DNA from 3 places in the Peribacillus sp. NPDC058002 genome. Region 2 is predicted to be linked to each of the others. Evidence: riboswitches for the same ligand, from Rfam matches in the RefSeq annotation. Region 2 holds a riboswitch; each other region holds the start of a gene.
What was found. Region 2 has a riboswitch for thiamine pyrophosphate ahead of thiC (phosphomethylpyrimidine synthase ThiC). Riboswitches for the same ligand answer to the same signal wherever they lie in the genome.
Positions count from the first base shown of each region.

Region 1: another riboswitch for thiamine pyrophosphate. It lies ahead of tenA (thiaminase II); the one in region 2 lies ahead of thiC (phosphomethylpyrimidine synthase ThiC).
Region 3: another riboswitch for thiamine pyrophosphate. It lies ahead of tenA (thiaminase II); the one in region 2 lies ahead of thiC (phosphomethylpyrimidine synthase ThiC).

Region 1 is NZ_JBHVQU010000118.1:5,541-11,784, forward strand. It holds gene ACFVSH_RS17760 (ABC transporter ATP-binding protein) at 36-1,853, shown strand; gene ACFVSH_RS17765 (GDSL-type esterase/lipase family protein) at 1,907-2,608, opposite strand; gene ACFVSH_RS17770 (GNAT family N-acetyltransferase) at 2,826-3,332, shown strand; gene ACFVSH_RS17775 (aspartyl-phosphate phosphatase Spo0E family protein) at 3,401-3,595, opposite strand; gene ACFVSH_RS17780 (Fur-regulated basic protein FbpA) at 3,849-4,037, opposite strand; SAM riboswitch class I at 4,214-4,318, opposite strand; TPP riboswitch at 4,477-4,582, shown strand; gene tenA (thiaminase II) at 4,673-5,362, shown strand; gene thiW (energy coupling factor transporter S component ThiW) at 5,366-5,887, shown strand; partial or broken gene thiD (bifunctional hydroxymethylpyrimidine kinase/phosphomethylpyrimidine kinase) at 5,856-6,244, shown strand, end outside.
Region 2 is NZ_JBHVQU010000007.1:13,305-19,548, forward strand. It holds gene ACFVSH_RS02895 (zinc-dependent alcohol dehydrogenase) at 60-1,199, shown strand; gene ACFVSH_RS02900 (hypothetical protein) at 1,530-1,982, shown strand; gene ACFVSH_RS02905 (histidine phosphatase family protein) at 2,216-2,749, shown strand; gene ACFVSH_RS02910 (HAD family hydrolase) at 2,919-3,707, shown strand; TPP riboswitch at 3,823-3,937, shown strand; gene thiC (phosphomethylpyrimidine synthase ThiC) at 4,073-5,854, shown strand; gene ACFVSH_RS02920 (hypothetical protein) at 5,877-6,047, shown strand.
Region 3 is NZ_JBHVQU010000175.1:161-6,404, forward strand. It holds partial or broken gene ACFVSH_RS20480 (AMP-binding enzyme) at 1-208, shown strand, start outside; gene ACFVSH_RS20485 (SDR family NAD(P)-dependent oxidoreductase) at 261-1,007, shown strand; TPP riboswitch at 1,143-1,271, shown strand; gene tenA (thiaminase II) at 1,406-2,089, shown strand; gene ACFVSH_RS20495 (ECF transporter S component) at 2,104-2,688, shown strand; gene ACFVSH_RS20500 (ABC transporter ATP-binding protein) at 2,699-4,156, shown strand; gene ACFVSH_RS20505 (energy-coupling factor transporter transmembrane component T family protein) at 4,173-4,949, shown strand; gene ACFVSH_RS20510 (thiamine phosphate synthase) at 4,990-5,601, shown strand; gene thiO (glycine oxidase ThiO) at 5,603-6,244, shown strand, end outside.

The DNA.
Region 1 (6,244 bases), on a different contig from region 2:
AAACATCAAGGATAGTCTAAATAGGAGTGATCGCTATGAGTGGAGGACATATTCCATTCAGCCACAAAGGCCGCAGTACCATGCATGCAATCCCCTCAAAAGGAAGCATATGGTTGATGCTCAAGCAAATGTTCAATCGGGTCCCATCGAAGTGGAAGTTTTGCACTTTGGTTTTATGTATCATGCTTTTCATTTCATTGCTTGAGTTCTCCATCCCCCAGTTGACGCAGTTTACGATTGATACAATCATTCCTGAAAAAAGATATGACTCGTTAATCTGGATTGGTGCAGGAATTCTTTGTGCTGCCATTTTATTGGCTTTACTGAACTACTTTAACAGCTATATCGTTTCCAAGGTCGGTCAAAAGGCTATTACGGATATACGGAATAGCATGTATGACCATATTCAAACACTGGATATGAAATTCTTTGATAAAAACCGTACCGGTGACTTAATGTCGCGGTTGACCAATGATGTTAATTTACTGCAGCAGCTCATCTCTTCAAGCATGCTTCAAGTCTTGACTGACACGGTGACTTTCATTGCCGTGGCGGTATATATGCTTTTCATTAACTGGAAGCTGACCATTGTACTTCTTTTTACATTCCCTTTCATGTTCTATATCACAAGGGTATTCGGGAAACGCATCAGGATGTCATTTAGGTCTGTGCAAAGTTCCGCAGGAGATGTCAGCAACCAGTTACAGGATTCCATTTCAGGAATGCGGCTCATTCAATCTTTTACAAATGAAGAATTCGAATCAAGGAAGTTTGCGGAGCGTAATCAGGAAAATATGACTGCAAACCTTAAGTCCGTTCGGCTACGCTCCATGTTCGGCCCGATAATTGATTTATTGAACAATATCGGTCTTGTAGCAGTCATTGTGGTCGGTGCTTGGCAAGTGATGGAAGGTGAATTCACAATAGGGTTAATCGTGGCCTTTCTCGCCTATTTGAGGTTACTGCAGAGTCCCGTTCGCAATTTTAGCCGGGTCATCAGCATTGTCCAGCAATCAGCCGCGGCCTTTGAGCGGATAACTGAAATATTAGAAACCCAGCCCGAAATAAGTGACAAGGAAAATGCCACCGAACTCCCTTACATAAAAAGGAAAATCGAATTTCAATGTGTTGATTTTTCGTATGATGAAAGTGTACCTGTCCTCAGCCATTTAAGCCTGTCCATGAAAGCTGGTCAAGTAACTGCTCTGGTCGGCTCCTCTGGCGCTGGAAAATCGACCATCACGAGCCTTTTGATCCGATTTTATGATCCGCAAGATGGCACGATTAAAATGGATGGTCATGATATCAAGGATGTGTCACTGAAATCATTACGGGGACAAATGGGGATTGTTTCCCAGGATATCATTTTATTCAATGGCTCCATTCGTGATAACATCGTGTATGGCAAACTTGATGCTACAGATGCTGAAATCATCGAATCCGCCAAAGCGGCAAATGCGCATGACTTTATCAGTGCCTTTCCTGATGGTTATGATTCTCAGATTGGAGAGCGCGGAGTCAAGCTTTCAGGCGGACAAAAACAGCGCATTGCCATAGCTAGGGCACTTTTGAAAAATCCGCAAATCATCATTCTCGATGAAGCAACGGCGGCCTTGGATACAGAATCCGAACATTTGATCCAGCAAGCATTGTCACGTTTAATGAAAAAGCGGACCTCAATAGTAATTGCACATCGTTTATCGACCATTCATGATGCGGATCAAATTATCGTTCTGGAAAAAGGGCAGGTTCATGAAAAAGGAACACATGAAGAATTATTGCTAAACAACGGCAGATACAAGCAACTCCATGACTTACAGTTCCCTCAACTTAAAGCGATATCAAATTCCTAGCTACTTCTTAGAGGGCAAAAATGCACAGGAAGCCTTCCTGTGCATTTTTGCTTTCATTTGAAATCATAACTTTCCAAAACCCGGTTCGCAATGAGCTGATACCCTTTTTCATTCGGATGTAACTTATCACTGAAATACTCTGTTTTCTTTTTACCTTCAAAAAGATCATTTGTAGGAATGAATAACATCCTTTTATCTTTATCCGCTATTCCCTTTATTGACAGGTTATAATCACGAATGAGCTTTTCAAGTTTTTGATTGTCTTTTATTGGGTTATATAGTCCTACTACCAGAATATCCGCCTTTTCGTTTGCCTCTATCAAGGTTGATGTAATCTTTTTGAGATGGTCGATATACTCCCGTTTTCCCTCAATGATTTTTCGGTCACTTATTTTCTCCAAGTTCCCTCCGTTACTATTGATCAAGTCATTCGTTCCAATAAAAACGATGAAAGTATCGGCTTCATCAAGTTTCGTTTTAATGCGGTAATCATCAAGCTGTTTCATCACCCCATCCGTTTCCTGGCCTTTTATACCGTAATTCCAAAAACTCACTTTTTGTTCCGATTGCGGATTATTCAATTCATCCTCAAGGCCTTCTATATATCCTTCCCCATCCTTATCTCCTTTTCCATAGGTTAATGAATCTCCAAAAGCCATCACCCTTTGCACATCTTCTGACTCCGAGGCCTGAAATTCATACGCAGCAAAACATATAACGAGTACTATAATCAATAAACCTGCCAATTTTTTCATTTGATTCTCCTCTTGTCTCTTTACTAGAAGTATTTATTTTTTTACATACCCAAAAAATCTACAGTCTTAACATAAAAAAATTGTCAGATAAAGATTCAAGAGTGTATGATAATATAAAACTTTCAATGGATTGGGTGTCATTCACCGTCCCTTAAACAAAATACGGGATTACCCTTCATTCTGGAGATTGAATAAATGATAGTTAGGAGTTTAAATCATGGAAGAGCTCATAGCGTTTAGAGAGGCAGGACTATCCGATCTACCCAGAATTGTTGAAATATATAATTCAACAATTGCTTCAAGAATGGTCACGGCAGATACGGAGCCTGTATCCGTCCAATCGAGGGTTAAATGGTTTGAGGAACATCATTCAGAAAGTAGACCGCTATTTATCATTACTATAGAAGGGAAAACTGCTGGATGGATGAGCTTTCAATCCTTCTATGGCCGACCGGCATATAATTCCACTGCCGAAATCAGCATTTATATAGATGATTATTTCCGGGGAAAAGGAATCGGACAAACTTCGATTCAAAAGGCAATTGAATGGAGTCCAAAATTAGGTGTTAAGACTCTATTGGGTTTCATTTTCGCCCACAATACACCAAGCCTTAAGCTTTTTTCCAAATTCGGGTTTGAAGAATGGGCACATTTACCTCAAGTTGCCGAGTTGGATGGGATTGAGCGGGATTTGCTCATTCTTGGTAAACGTGTCGATATGTAATATCAATCTTTAGAGCTATTGCCTTGAGCAGTAGCTTTTTCATATTAATCGAGTGCGAATTGGCTAATTTAAAAATACCTATATGCTTTCTGGAGGTAAAAATGTTCACAATCTCTTTTACTTGTTAACGCATTTAATAGCGTATCCAATTCTTGACTGGCTTGAACAGTTAGCAGACTTGATAAGCCGTAAATTGCTGCCAAGTTAATCATTTCTTTTCTTTTCTCTTCTATTTTTTCTATAGTTACCTTAAGGCAAGGCATTATATAGCCACCTCCCATTTATTCAATTTTTTTACACTTTCATCATAATGAATATACTAGTTAAAATCAACTATTTTTCGGAAATTAAATGTGTTATTTTAAAGGATGAATGTGACAAAATGACTATTAATCCTGTAATTATGTATATTTTGTGTCATTTTCTATTAAACGCAAAAAAGCATCCACTAGTGTAGACTGTGAATGCTTACATCATATCTCTTATCCAAGAACCCAAACTATAGTCCATCGTTTACTATGTCATCCATTCAGAAGGTGACTCGGTATTTGGTTTATTTATAACAATCTTATATTCATCTTCAAGTACTTTTAATGGGGCATCATAAAGGTGCCTTTCATCAGAGGTTTTGTATACTCCATTGGCCAATAACTCTTCAATAAGCTTTGCCTTCCTCTGTTCGATCCTCTTAAATAATTCTGCCATGTAAATGGCTCCTTTCCTAGTCATCCTAGAGCCTGCTTCTAGTTAGCTAAACTTTATCAACTTGTTTTATTTTCACCAAATTATATATACCTTTTCTATTATGTCACTAAACGTTATTTCCCAAAAATAAAAGCCCCTTCTAATTCAAGAAGAGGCTGACAGTGTCCGTACGGCTCTTCTTATCTTCCAAGCATATGCTTGTTGGATTTAGCACAGTTCCCAAAACGGGTCCGCTGCCGAGGTTTCTTTGGGCCAAGTCCCTCCACCTCTCTGGATAAGAAATCGATATATAAATGATGTAGACATGATTTTATCCTAATAACCATCAAAAGTCAATTACCTGGTTCTCCCTTTTTTCCTGGACATAAAATGGTCCCTCTTTTAAATGCAGGTTGCATTTTCTTGTCTTTCTGATATGATGTCAGTAATTACATACAATTCACACCACTAGGGGAGTCTTTTTTTAAGACTGAGATGGAATTAGTTCCGGACCCTTTGAACCTGAACCGGCTCATACCGGCGGAGGGAAGTGGATGATATCGTCCATTTTCAGACTATATCCATCTACCCCGTTCCGTATTCAGGAACGGGGTTTTTTCATGAACAAAGGGATCCATTCTAAAGGAGGATGAACAATGGAGAATGTTAAATTAGAAACATTCAGTGATAGACTACATGCACGGTCAAAAGAGATTTGGAAAAGGAACCATTCACATCCCTTCGTCCAGGCAATTGGAAATGGTACGCTTCCTGAAAAGAAATTTGCCTATTACCTGAAGCAGGACTATATCTATCTCATGGATTATTCCAAGCTCTTTGCTTTAGGTGTAATCAAAGCTCATAACATCGAAACCATGGCAAAGTTTGCGAGTATTTTAAATGAAACCCTTCAAGTGGAAATGGATATTCATCGGCATTATGCTTCCGAATTCGGGATCACTTCCAAGGAATTGGAAGATACAGAACCTACTCCAACGACTCTAGCCTATACAGGCTATATGCTAAATGCAGCTCAGCATGGGACTTTGGCAGACTTGATCGCCTGTCTTCTGCCCTGCGCTTGGGATTATTATGAAATCGGTTTGCTACTGAAAGAACAAAATGGAGCAGCATTGGAAAACAATCGCTACGCAGATTGGATAAGGTCCTATTCATCTCCTGAATTCGGGGAAGCACATAAATGGCTGATCGCTTTGTTGGAAGAATTGACGGAAGGCATGCCAGAAAAGGAACTTCTTAGATTAGAAAAGCACTTTTTGGTTACTTCCCGATATGAATATTTATTTTGGGATATGGTTCATAATGAGCAAGATTGGCCGCTGTAGATGATGAATCCTGTCAAGAAACTGACGTTGACTGCCATGATCACGGCTATTACGACGCTGACCAGTTCATTTATTTTCATTCCTGCAGGATTTGCAAAGGTCTTTCCTATTCAGCATCTGGCAAATGTCCTGACGGCCGTTCTATTGGGGCCAGCTTATGCAGTGACACAAGCTTTTTTAGTTTCCATCATTAGAAACATGTCTGGTACCGGTTCAATTTTCGCCTTTCCCGGTAGCATGATCGGTGCACTTTTGGCTGCCATCCTTTACCGAAAAACACAAAGCTTAAAATTTGCCTGTTTAGGGGAAGTGATCGGGACCGGTATTCTCGGTTCCCTAGCCTGTTATCCACTTGCCCTCCTCCTATTGGGGGAAAAAGCTGCGCTCTTTGGTTTTTTACCGGCTTTTATGCTCAGTTCATTCGCTGGTGCGATTTTAGCATTCATATTACTTAAAATACTTCTAAAAAATAATTATATGAAGGGGTTTTTTTATGAAAACAGCATTAACCATCGCAGGCTCTGATTCAGGGGGCGGCGCAGGAATACAAGCGGATTTAAAAACATTTTCTGCACATGGTGTCTTTGGAATGTCTGCCATCACAGCCGTAACCGCACAAAATACAATGGAAGTCCGTTCAGTACAGCCAATTGAAACAGCAATCATATCAGATCAAATTGCAGCTATCTTTGAAGATATTCCTGTCGATGCAGTAAAAATAGGCATGCTAGGATCAAAAGAAATCGTGGAAACTGTCGCTGCGTCCCTTAAAACCTTCTTGCCTGCCATCGTTATCCTTGACCCTGTCATGATTTCCAAAAGCGGTCATCATTTGCTCGACGAAAAGGCTGTCTCTGCCTTAAAAATGGATTTGCTTCCGCT
Region 2 (6,244 bases):
TTAGCGGTAGTTTTTGACGGGTATATCAAATGTATTAAAAATATTTTAGGAGGTTGATTATGAAAGCTGTCACTTTTCAAGGAGCAAAAGAGATACAGGTAAAACAAGTTGAAGATCCGAAACTGCAGCAAAAGGATGATATCATCGTACGAGTGACTTCAACGGCTATTTGCGGATCCGATCTCCATATATATCAGGGTGCTTTGCCCACGCATAAGGATTATGTCATTGGCCATGAACCGATGGGCATCGTTGAAGAAGTGGGTCCGGAAGTAACGAAGGTGAAAAAAGGGGACAGGGTTGTCCTGCCTTTTAACATATCTTGTGGGCACTGTTATTATTGTGAACATGATATGGAGAGCCAATGTGATAATTCCAACCCAAATGAAGCGGTGGATACAGGCGGATACTTTGGTTTTACGGAACGATATGGGAACTATCCAGGCGGGCAGGCAGAATATTTAAGGGTCCCATATGGAAACTTCATGCCGTTTGTCATACCAAAGTCATGTGAACTTGAAGATGAAGCACTATTGTTCATGTCCGATGTGCTGCCAACCGCATATTGGAGTGTAGAGAATGCTGGCGTCAAGAAAGATGATACGGTAGCGGTACTTGGCTGTGGGCCGATTGGCTTGATGGCTCAGAAGTTCGCTTGGATGAAAGGCGCAAAAAGGGTCATTGCAATCGACAATCTTCCTTATAGGCTCAATAAGGCAAAACAGATGAATAAGGTTGAGGCGTATAACTTCGACGAGTATAACGATATGGGCAGCTACATTAAGGAAATCACTTCAGGCGGGGCCGATGTGGTCATCGATTGTGTGGGGATGGATGGCAAGAAATCAACGATCGAGGCGATTGAGCAAAAGCTGAAACTTCAGGGCGGAACGTTAAGCGCGATCGAGATTGCACTTAACGCCGTACGTAAATTCGGTACGATCCAACTGACTGGCGTATACGGATCCAAATATAATATGTTCCCATTAGGCAATTTATTTGAAAGGAACATTAACCTGAAAATGGGGCAAGCACCAGTCATTCACTACATGCCAAAACTTTTTGATGAAATCACGGATGGAAAGTTCGACCCTACGGAAATCATATCTCATAAAGTCCCTCTCGAAAAAGCGAGTGAAGCTTATCAAATTTTTAACGATCACGAAGATGAATGCATTAAAGTGGTGTTAAAGCCTTAATCTTAAGCTTATAAAAATTCCAATGCATGGAGATGCATTGGAATTTTTGGATATGTTCGCAAATAGGTAATGGTGTATTATGGATAAACGTATAAAATGGGTGTGAAATATGAATGGTAATTATGCCTTTGAACGGAAGAAATCAGGATTACACTGATTTTTTCGGAAATGTTACGATTGACCCTTCAGATGATGAAGGAGCATATGACTCAAAAAGAAGAGTTGATTTAATAATTAGATGCATTGCCAAGTGAACTTGAATAAGGGTTTTGGGTAATGAGATGGAGTATTTTTATTATATAATGATAGTGACAAAAGGAGGATGTATGGATGGTATATAATTCGGCAGCAGAACTTTGTGAAGGGTTTGGGTATCCGCCTGTTCACGTTAAATTGACGATAGAGATCGTCGATAAGAGATTGGGACCTGTAACGGCGGAAGCAGAGATTGCCATTAAGCCTGTTAAGTCAAAGGAATATCTAGAAGTATTGGTGGAAGAATTGGAATCGGAGCATATCTTTGCTGATGAAAATGGCAGTATCTATGGCAGCTTCGGCATCGATCAAAGTATCCAGATATATGATGAAGTCCTGGCTACAATTCCGTTCGAAGAGTTAATAGGAAAGGAAAATTGGAAAGAGATAATAGAGGAATCAATCACTGTGGATAAGCTAAAGGAACAACTGGGGAAATCCCTCAATGATTATCAATTCAGTGATTTGAGCGGGAAATATAAATTCAGGAAAAGATGTACGATAACGGAACTTCAATTCATAGAATAAACCAAAACTGGAGAAGGCGAAATGCTTTCTCTTTTTTTGATGCCATCATAATCAAATGCTGATAGTGAGACAATCCGTAAGAGTTTTTAGACATACACAATGTCAAGAAGAGATCAGTAAGGTTTTTTATGGTGCACCATACATATTTTTATGGTTTTACATAGGGTAATATATTGATAAGGACTTTTACAAGAAAACGAAATGTATATTTTAAAAGTTAAAAAGGAGAATATATGAAAATTGGTTTGGTACGGCATTTTAAGGTGGCACATGAATTTCCCACTGGGAGACCTGTTACGGCGGATGATATGAGGCAATGGTTTGAGGACTATGATGCAGCGGATATCATTTACGGAACGACTTTGTTTGGTGTGGAGGAATGGCAGGAATGTTATTGCAGTGATATGTCGAGAGCTGTCAAGACAGCGGAACATATCTATCCAGGTACGGTTCATCGGATGGAGGAGCTGCGGGAAATACCTTCCCCTCCACTTAAAGGAAAGGTTAAGCTGCCGTTCATCCTTTGGGCAATCTGGATCCGCTGCTGCTCGGTAATCAACAAGCAGACAAGGGCGGAAATTAAGATCGCTGAGCGAAGGATCAATAAAGTATTGGATGAGGTCTTAGCAAAGGGGGACAGGGATGTTCTGATCGTGAGTCATGCCGCCCTCATGGTATATATGAGGAAAGAGCTGATACGACGGGGGTTTAATGGTCCAAAGTTCAAGATTGCCAGTAATGGAAAGCTTTATGTATTTAAAAGATGATAAAGGGACTATATTAGGTTTCCTACCAGAAGGGGTAAGTCATTTTTGCTTATTTTAAGAAAGAGGAAGGCATTTTCCGAATAGTTATTCTTTTTTTATTGGTTGTGGTTTATTATTGTAATAGTGTAATTTCTACGAATTCAATAATAGGGGAAGAGGGGTGGACATTTTGCTGAAGGCAGTTTTTTTTGATTTAGATGATACATTACTTTGGGATCAGAAAAGTGTAAAAGAGGCTTTTGTGGCCACATGCGAAGTGGCTAAGGAGAAATATGGCCTGAATGTCGTCGAGTTTGAAGAGGCTGTGCGAAAGGAAGCACGTGAGCTTTATTCTTCTTACGATACATATGCATTCACTCAAATGATCGGAATCAACCCATTTGAGGGATTATGGGGAAACTTTCAGGATGATCATGATGAATTCCGGAAGATGGCCGGGATTGCACCGGCTTATCGGAAAGAAGCGTGGACGAGAGGTTTGAAGGCATTAGGGATCGATGATCAGGAATTCGGGCTTGAACTGGCAGAACGTTTCCCGGCCGAGAGACGCAAAAAGCCATTTATCTATGAAGAGACCTTCCGTGTTCTCGATGAATTAAAAGGGAAGTACAAATTGCTATTGCTTACGAATGGATCTCCTGAACTGCAAAATACCAAACTTGAAATTACCCCTGAACTGGTTCCTTATTTCGACCAAATCGTGATTTCAGGCGCTTTTGGACGAGGTAAACCAGATGCCTCCATTTTTGAGCATGCTTTGGAAATCATGGAGCTTGATAAGGATGAAGTATTGATGGTCGGAGACAATTTAATGACCGATATCCTTGGAGCATCACGGGTAGGCATAAAGTCAGTTTGGATAAATCGCCATGATAAGGAACGGAATGAAGTGATTCCGACCTATGAAATCAAGCATTTAGAGGAGCTTTACCCAATTCTTGAGAGCTTGGGGAATTAATTAATGGCACTCTCCAAATAACAGATTTTGGAGAGTTGTAATGAAAATATTAGGTCTTTCAAATTATTTACAGAATGAAAAGGGTGATATATAGTTACCCTGTAATCAATTAAATTATTCAGACTAGGGGTGTCCAATAAAAGTTGGGCTGAGAGAGAAGCGCTTAAGCTTCTTAACCCTCAGGACCTGATCTGGTTCATACCAGCGTGGGGAAGTTAGAATCTACTAAACAATGACATTTCAATTGGTCATTTCTGTAGTCATACTAACGTTAGCCGGGTCTTAAATATGAGATCTGGCTTTTTCGTGCGAAATGGATTGGATTTTGTCCTTTTTAAATGAACTTAAAAAGGAGAAATGAAATCATGATGAGTAATTCTGTAAATGACATGAACGTTTCAATTATGTCCAGTTTTGCCGGGAGTAAAAAAGTGTATGCTGAAGGGTCTAGACCTGATATTAAAGTACCTATGCGTGAAATTAAGCTAAGTCCGACTACAGGGTCATTTGGAGAAGAAGAGAATCCGCCTTTACGAGTTTATGACACAAGCGGTTTTTATACGGATTCAGATTATCCCATTGATATTCGTAAAGGTCTGGCCCCGATTAGACGAAGCTGGGTTCTGGAACGGGAAGTTGTTGAAGAGTATGATGGCCGTGAAATAAAGCCCGAAGATAACGGGTATAAAAAAGTTGAGTCACAATCCAATGCCGAAGTTTTTCCGGGTTTGAAAAGAAAACCATTGCGTGCAGTGAAAGGGCAAAACGTGACCCAGCTCCATTATGCCCGTAAAGGTATCATTACTCCAGAAATGGAGTTCATTTCGATCAGGGAAAATGTGGCCCCTGAGTTTGTAAGAGAAGAGGTAGCTAGCGGGCGGGCTATCATTCCGGCAAATATTAACCATCCTGAAAGTGAGCCCATGATCATCGGACGTAATTTTCATGTGAAAATAAATGCGAATATTGGGAATTCGGCTGTAAGTTCATCGATCGAAGCTGAAGTGGAGAAAATGACTTGGGCTACACGATGGGGTGCAGACAATATAATGGATCTTTCCACCGGGAAGAATATTCACACGACCCGGGAATGGATTATCAGAAATTCACCTGTGCCAGTTGGGACGGTTCCGATATATCAAGCATTGGAAAAAGTGAATGGAGTCGCGGAGGATTTAAATTGGGAAGTTTTCCGGGATACATTAATCGAGCAGGCTGAGCAAGGTGTCGATTACTTCACCATACACGCTGGTGTCCTTTTGCGATACATCCCCATGACAGCCAAGCGAGTTACGGGAATCGTTTCCCGAGGGGGCTCCATCATGGCACAATGGTGCTTGGCCCACCACCAAGAAAGTTTCCTCTATACTCACTTTGAAGAGATTTGTGAAATCATGAAGGCGTATGATGTCTCTTTCTCATTAGGTGACGGCCTTCGTCCTGGATCCATTGCAGATGCAAACGATGAGGCACAATTTGCTGAATTGGAAACACTTGGGGAACTGACGAAGATTGCTTGGAAGCACGATGTTCAAGTCATGGTGGAGGGACCTGGTCACGTACCGATGCATTTGATTAAAGAAAATATGGATAAGCAGCTGGAAGTCTGTCAAGAAGCACCATTCTATACCCTGGGACCATTGACAACGGATATAGCTCCTGGATACGATCATATCACTTCTGCGATTGGTGCTGCCATGATTGGATGGTTTGGAACTGCCATGCTTTGTTATGTGACACCGAAAGAGCATTTGGGACTTCCGAATAAAGAGGATGTTCGGGTAGGGGTCATAACTTATAAAATTGCGGCCCACGCAGCTGACCTTGCTAAAGGCCATCCGCATGCAAGAAAACGGGATGATGCCCTTTCGAAGGCTAGATTCGAATTTCGTTGGAGAGATCAATTCAATCTTTCCCTCGATCCTGAAAGGGCGGTCGAATATCATGATGAAACTCTACCGGCTGAAGGTGCCAAAACAGCCCATTTCTGTTCAATGTGCGGCCCGAAATTCTGCAGTATGAGAATCTCCCAGGACATCCGTGATCTGGCGAAGGAAAAGGGTCTGGGTTTTGAGTCGGTAATCGATGAAGGGCTTAAAGAAAAAGCGAATGAATTCAGGAAAACGGACGGGGAAATCTATCAATGATTCCGACGAGAGGGAGAATTCGATGAATCGGGTAATCCAGATAAAAGTTGAAATGAAACAGTTGGAAACTCAATTGGAACAGCTGAAAAGAGAGCTGAACATTTTTCGGGAGAATTGTATTCATGAATTTGTAAAGCATGACTATAGTCAGCAATGTACAAAGTGCTACTTAATCGAAAGTCTGCAATGGTAGTGATGCCTTAATTGTCCTTTCATTATCTAATCCCCTTAATCATGCTGGGGCATTCAATCACAAAGTCAACATGATTAAGGGGATATTTTTATGCTCATTCATTAAAGCAAAGTTGGAAAATATAAATGCTGTTTGATACTTAACAGGTTATTCCTTGTAGCATTTCTTGATAACATTCATCACAGAGCATTTCATTT
Region 3 (6,244 bases), on a different contig from region 2:
AGCATGTGCATGTATCAGCATGAAAACGGGGAAGAGCCCGATCACGATGGATTCCATGCAGGAATTTCTCTCGCAAAAGGGTTTGGCCAAACAATATTGGCCTGAACTTCTTGAAATAATGGATGACTTTCCTCGTACGGCAAGCGGGAAAATCCAGAAATTCCGGCTCCGGGAAATGATAAATGAAAAGTTAGTCGACAAGATATAAGCAGTTTAAATAAATCCATATTGACTAAATGGTGAAAGTGGAGGGAAATACGATGAATAAAAGAATCGCATTTATTACCGGTGCCGGAAGCGGAATTGGCAGAGAGATTGCAAAAAAATTGGCTTCTCGCAATTTTAACATCATCGTGGCTGATATAAATCATAAAAATGCTGAGGAAACGGTTTCTTTAATCGAAAATTCGGGTTTTGAAGCCAGGGCGGTCCATTGTGATGTAACGAAATTAGAAAGTGTTAAAAAAGCCGTTGAAGAAACAGTGAATCATTATCATAAAATAGATATATTGGTTAATAATGCAGGCTGGGATAAGGTGGAACCTTTTTTAAAAAGCGATCCTAGCACTTGGAAAAGGATTATCGATATTAATTTACTTGGGCAGATCCATACTTGCAAGGAAATTTTACCTCTCATGATTGAAAATGGTTATGGAAAGGTAGTAAATATTGCATCTGATGCAGCTAGAGTAGGATCAAGTGGAGAGGCAGTTTATTCGGCTGCTAAGGGAGGGGTGATTGCCTTCACAAAAACGATAGCAAGAGAAATGGCACGTCACAAACTCAACATCAATTGTATTGCGCCAGGTCCTGCAGATACGCCCCTATTTCAAGAAATAGGCTCATACAATGAAGGTATAGCAGGTGCCTTGGAAAAAGCGATTCCATTTCGCCGGCTAGCTCAACCAGAGGACATTGCCAGTGCTGTTGCCTATTTCGTTTCGGAAGATGCAGGGTATATTACGGGGCAAACACTTTCCGTAAATGGTGGATTAACTATGGTCTAATCAATATAGTTGGGTGGTTATGCAAGATTGAAAGGCTAGTAAACTTAAAGCATTAGGTTGAAAACTTTTTCTAATACGTTTGACAATTGGATTTATCGTGTTAATATAAAGGCAAATGAAAATTAAATATACAATTTGTACCACTAGGGGTGCTTTATAGGTAAAAGTTGATTTTACCGCAGAAGCTGAGATTAGAGTATGACTTTAAGACCCTTAGAACCTGATCTGGTTTATACCAGCGTAGGGAAGTGGGGTCTGGAACGATACGTTTCTGTATTTTTTCAAGTACAACCACTTTCTTTACGTTTAAGAAAGTGGTTTTTTGTTTGCAAAAAAAGGGGTGATAAAAGTTTTTTTCTGTAAGATTCATTGAAAAATACTATTTGGAGGTAATGGACATGAAGTTTTCAGAGGAAATCCGTCGGGAAGTTGACCATATTTGGGAAGCTAGTTTTAATCACCCGTTTGTTGCAGGAATAGGAGATGGCACATTGCCATTGGAATGTTTTCGTTTTTATGTCATGCAAGATGCCTATTATTTATCTCATTTTGCCAGGGTTCAAGCTTTAGGGGCAGTCAAAGCTACAGATTTACATACAACAAGCAGGCTTGCCGGCCATGCACAAGGAACATATGAAGCGGAGTTGAAGCTTCATGAGAATTTTTCTGAGAGATTAGGCATCACAAAAGAAGAAAGGCAAAATTTCAAACCCGCCCCGACTGCTTATGCTTATACTTCCCATATGTATCGTGCAGCTTATTCGGGACATTTAGGTGATGTTATTGCAGCCATCTTGCCGTGTTACTGGCTGTATTATGAAATAGGTGAAAAGCTGCAAGGTAGCATACCCGAAGAGCCGATTTATCAAGAATGGATAGCGGCGTACGGAGGAGAGTGGTTCCGCACTTTGGTGGAAGAACAAATTGCGAGGCTTGATGAGATTGCTGAAAAAGTAACGGACGAAGATAAGGAGAGGATGAAAGAGCATTTTATCCTTAGCAGCCAATATGAATACTCATTTTGGGAAATGGCTTATCGTTTAGAGACATGGCCTGTGCACCAGGAAACACTGGAAGTATAAAGGAGAATGAAATAATGAAAAAAGGATTGAAATTAACGGATATATTAGTCACGATCGTGATTTCGGTAGCATTTGGAATCGTTTATATCCTTTGGGGTTCGATTTACTATTCTGTTAAACCATTAGGATTACATCTGGATCAACTTATTTATGGAATGTGGTTTATAGCTGGTCCCGTCGCCTTTTTAATTTTACGGAAACCGGGTGTGGCACTTTTGGCGGAGATTGCTGCAGCTTCCGGGGAATTCTTTCTAGGTTCTCCTTGGGGGCTGACCGTACTGTTATATGGGGTGGTCCAAGGTTTGTTCGCGGAACTGGTGTTCATGGGGTTCAAATATAAAAAATTCAATATGTCGGTGGCCGTTTTAGCTGCGGTAGCTTCCTGCCTTGCATCCGTACTAATGGATTTTGCATACGGGGAAATTGGTGCGCTTTCTACTTGGAATCTATCTTTATTCATGATAGCGAGGTTTGTGGGTTCCATTTTCTTTGCAGGTGTGACTGCCTATTATCTAGTTAAAGTCTTGGAAGCGACTGGAGTAACTAATCTTGTTCGTCCGGTTTCAAATAAAGATTATGCAGAACTGGATCAAAATTAGGTTGAGGGCCATGGAACCAATCATTTCAGTTGAGAAGTTAAGAATGAAATATCCCGGTGATGAATCTTTGGTTTTCAAGGACCTATCCTTATCGTTAGATATAGGAGAAAAGGTACTATTGTTGGGACCATCAGGATGTGGTAAGTCCACTCTTTTGCAAGTGTTAAGCGGATTGATTCCGAATTCCATCGAAGTCCCGATGAAAGTTGAAGAAATGAAATGCCCTTCTTCATGGGGGTATGTTTTTCAAGACCCTGATAGTCAGTTTTGCATGCCATTTGCCGATGAGGAAATCGCCTTCGTCCTTGAGAATCTTTCCGTCCCTAAAGGTGAAATGAAAGGGAAAATCCAATATCATCTCCGTAAAGTAGGATTGAACCTAGGCCATACAAGTATAGAAACATTATCAGGCGGGATGAAACAGCGTCTGGCAATCGCTTCAGTATTGGCCCTTGAACCAGAAGTGATATTTTTGGATGAACCAACCGCCATGCTTGATCCGGAAGGAACAAAAGAAATCTGGGACTTGTTGAAGGAAGTTGGTCGAGACAAAACGGTTATAATCGTCGAGCATAAAATTGACCATGTTTTAGAATTCATCGATCGAATCGTGCTTTTTAATGATGACGGTCAAATCATGGCTGATGGTCCAAGAGACACCATTCTTTCACAATATAAAAATGAAATGAAAGAATATGGAATATGGTTTCCAGGTGTTTGGGATGAATATGTAAATCAGCATGCACCCATTCGTGAACACCAATTTACAGATGATTCACTCCTTATGCATGTGCAAGGATTTAGCGGTTTTCGGAATAAAGAGGAAAAAATCAAGATTGAAGAGCTGAAGGTTCATTCAGGGGAATGGATTGTAATCAGGGGAGAAAATGGCGCGGGAAAGAGCACACTTTTGCAAGCACTGATGCAGTTCATAAAAACGGATGGTAAGTATGAATTAATGGGGACCCCCATTAAAAGGGTGAAAAATCCAACAAATCATATGACGTTTGTCTTTCAGAATCCTGAGTTTCAGTTCGTTGCAAATACTGTATATGAAGAGATTGCCTATTCATTGCGGATTGACAAACGGCCTCAACAAGAAATAGATGAGAGGGTCCGCACATTGCTTAAAGTGTTCGGCCTTATGGCACATCGGGATAAACATCCGTTTCAATTATCAATGGGTCAAAAGCGTCGCCTAAGCGTAGCTGCTTCAATTGTAATAGATAAAAAAATCATTCTCCTGGATGAGCCGACCTTTGGCCAAGATTCGAAAAATACCTTTGCATTACTGGAATGGTTTGAGGAATATCGAAGGCGCGGAATAACAGTGATCATGGTAACTCATGACGATCATATTTCAAAAAACTTTGCTACCAGGATCTGGATGGTTAAGGACGGAAACGTAATAAGTGATGAAAACATTGCGCAGGCCGGATTTTTGGAGACTGAAGTTTTATCACTTTAAAAGGAGTGTCATGTAGATGAATGTTTCAAATACAGAAACATGGCTCCATAGAATTAATCCAAGCGTTAAACTTGGTGTACTGATTGTGTTATGCATCGTGGCGTTATTCATTCATGACCTGAATTATATGATGAATATCACCATTGGCGTATTACTTTTATTTTTGTTTTTTACCGGGCATTCGATAAAACGAATCTTACTTTTATCGATTCCCTTTTGTTTCATTTTTATATCCACCTCTTCCGCAATGATATTATTCGGACAAGGTAAGACGCTTTGGTTCGAGTGGGGCCTAATATCGATAACGGAAGAAAGTTTCATGAGGGGAATACTTGTGGGCTTTCGAGCTTTGTTCTTTGCGGCCCTTGGATTAACTTTTTCCTTAACGACAAGGCCAGTGAACTTGTTTTATTCGTTAATGCAGCAAGTGAAGCTTAAACCGAAATATGCCTATAGTTTCATGGCGGCATTAAGGCTGATTCCCATCATGATGGAGGAGTTCCAAACGATACGAAACGCGATGAAGGTACGCGGTTTCGAAAGGGGAAAAGGGATAAGATCTGTATATTTTAAGATGAAAGCCTATTCCATCCCGTTGTTATCCGGAAGCATCAGACGTGCTCACCGAATCGCGGTTGCGATGGAGGCAAAGCGATTTACAGACACTCGGAATCGAACATACTATTATGAATTTGGGTTTTCAAAAAAGGATCATGGTTTCATTTTGTATTTTATCATCCTGCTGTTGGCCGGCTTTTATCTATCGATTCAATACCCGTTAGTATCTATTTGATTTTATGAGATGGTAATTTTACTAGTTAGGGGTTCTTAGTATGAATGCACATGAATTGCATATTATTTCTACTGGGAAACAGCCAATTGAAAAGTTTGTCGAGATCGCTTCAAACATTCAGGAACATGTTGATTTCTTTTATCTAAGGGAAAAGCAAATGAGTGCATCGGAACTCTATCGAGCAGTGACCCTATTACATGATAATAAGATTCCGCTTTCTAAGATCGTCATTAATGACCGGATGGATGTAGCCTGGGTACACAAAGTATTTGGTGTGCAATTGGCTTTTCATAGTTTAGATGCGGGAGTCGTAAAAGGAGCTTTTCCAGGGATGAATATTGGCTGTTCGATCCATTCCATGGATGAAGCGAAAGCCGCATTCAGCAAAGGAGCCAATTACGCGATTTATGGACATGTTTTTGAAACGGATTCAAAAATCGGACTTCCTCCTAAGGGAGTTAAGGAGCTTAATGCAATCACAAGAAATGTCAATCTTCCGATAATTGCGATAGGCGGAATAACACCTTTCAATTGCCAAGTCGTACTGGATGCGGGGGCACGCGGAATTGCCGTCATGTCAGGTGTGCTTGAAGCTGAAAATCCGATTAAAGCCGTTAAAGAATATTCGAGGTCTTTGGGAAAGGAGACATAAGATGAATTCCATATATGATGCAATCATTGTTGGGGGAGGAGTAATAGGTGGATCCATTGCTTTTCAATTAGCCAAACGAGGCAAAAAGGTCCTTTTATTGGAAAAAGATAGACTCGCCAGTAAAGCATCCAGTGCTGCAGCCGGGATGTTAGGGGCACAATCCGAGTTGGATGCTGATAACCCGCTTTTTACATTGGCAAGCCGAAGCAGAGGGATGTTTCCTGCACTGGCGGAAGAATTAAAAGACATAAGTGGAATAGACATCGAATTAGTGAACAAGGGCATGTTTAAGGTGGCGCTAACGAATGATCAGGTAGCCGATTTGAAGAACATGATCAGAGTCCAGCAAGATGCGGGACTTGAGGCTGAATGGCTATCGACTGCCGAAATGAGGAAAACGGAACCGCTTCTATCGGATGAGATTAAGGGGGCCATGTTCATTCCGAAGGATGGACAAGTTTCTGCCACTAGGCTATCGCTCGCTTTTACTGAATCTGCAGCTGCCCTTGGTGTAGACATAAAGGAATTCGTTCATGTCTCCGGTTTAGTTACGGAAAACGGATGTGTGACGGGAGTGGTCACGAACATAGGTGGATTTTCAAGTGAAAATGTCATCGTGGCAGGTGGGGCTTGGAGTGCTTTT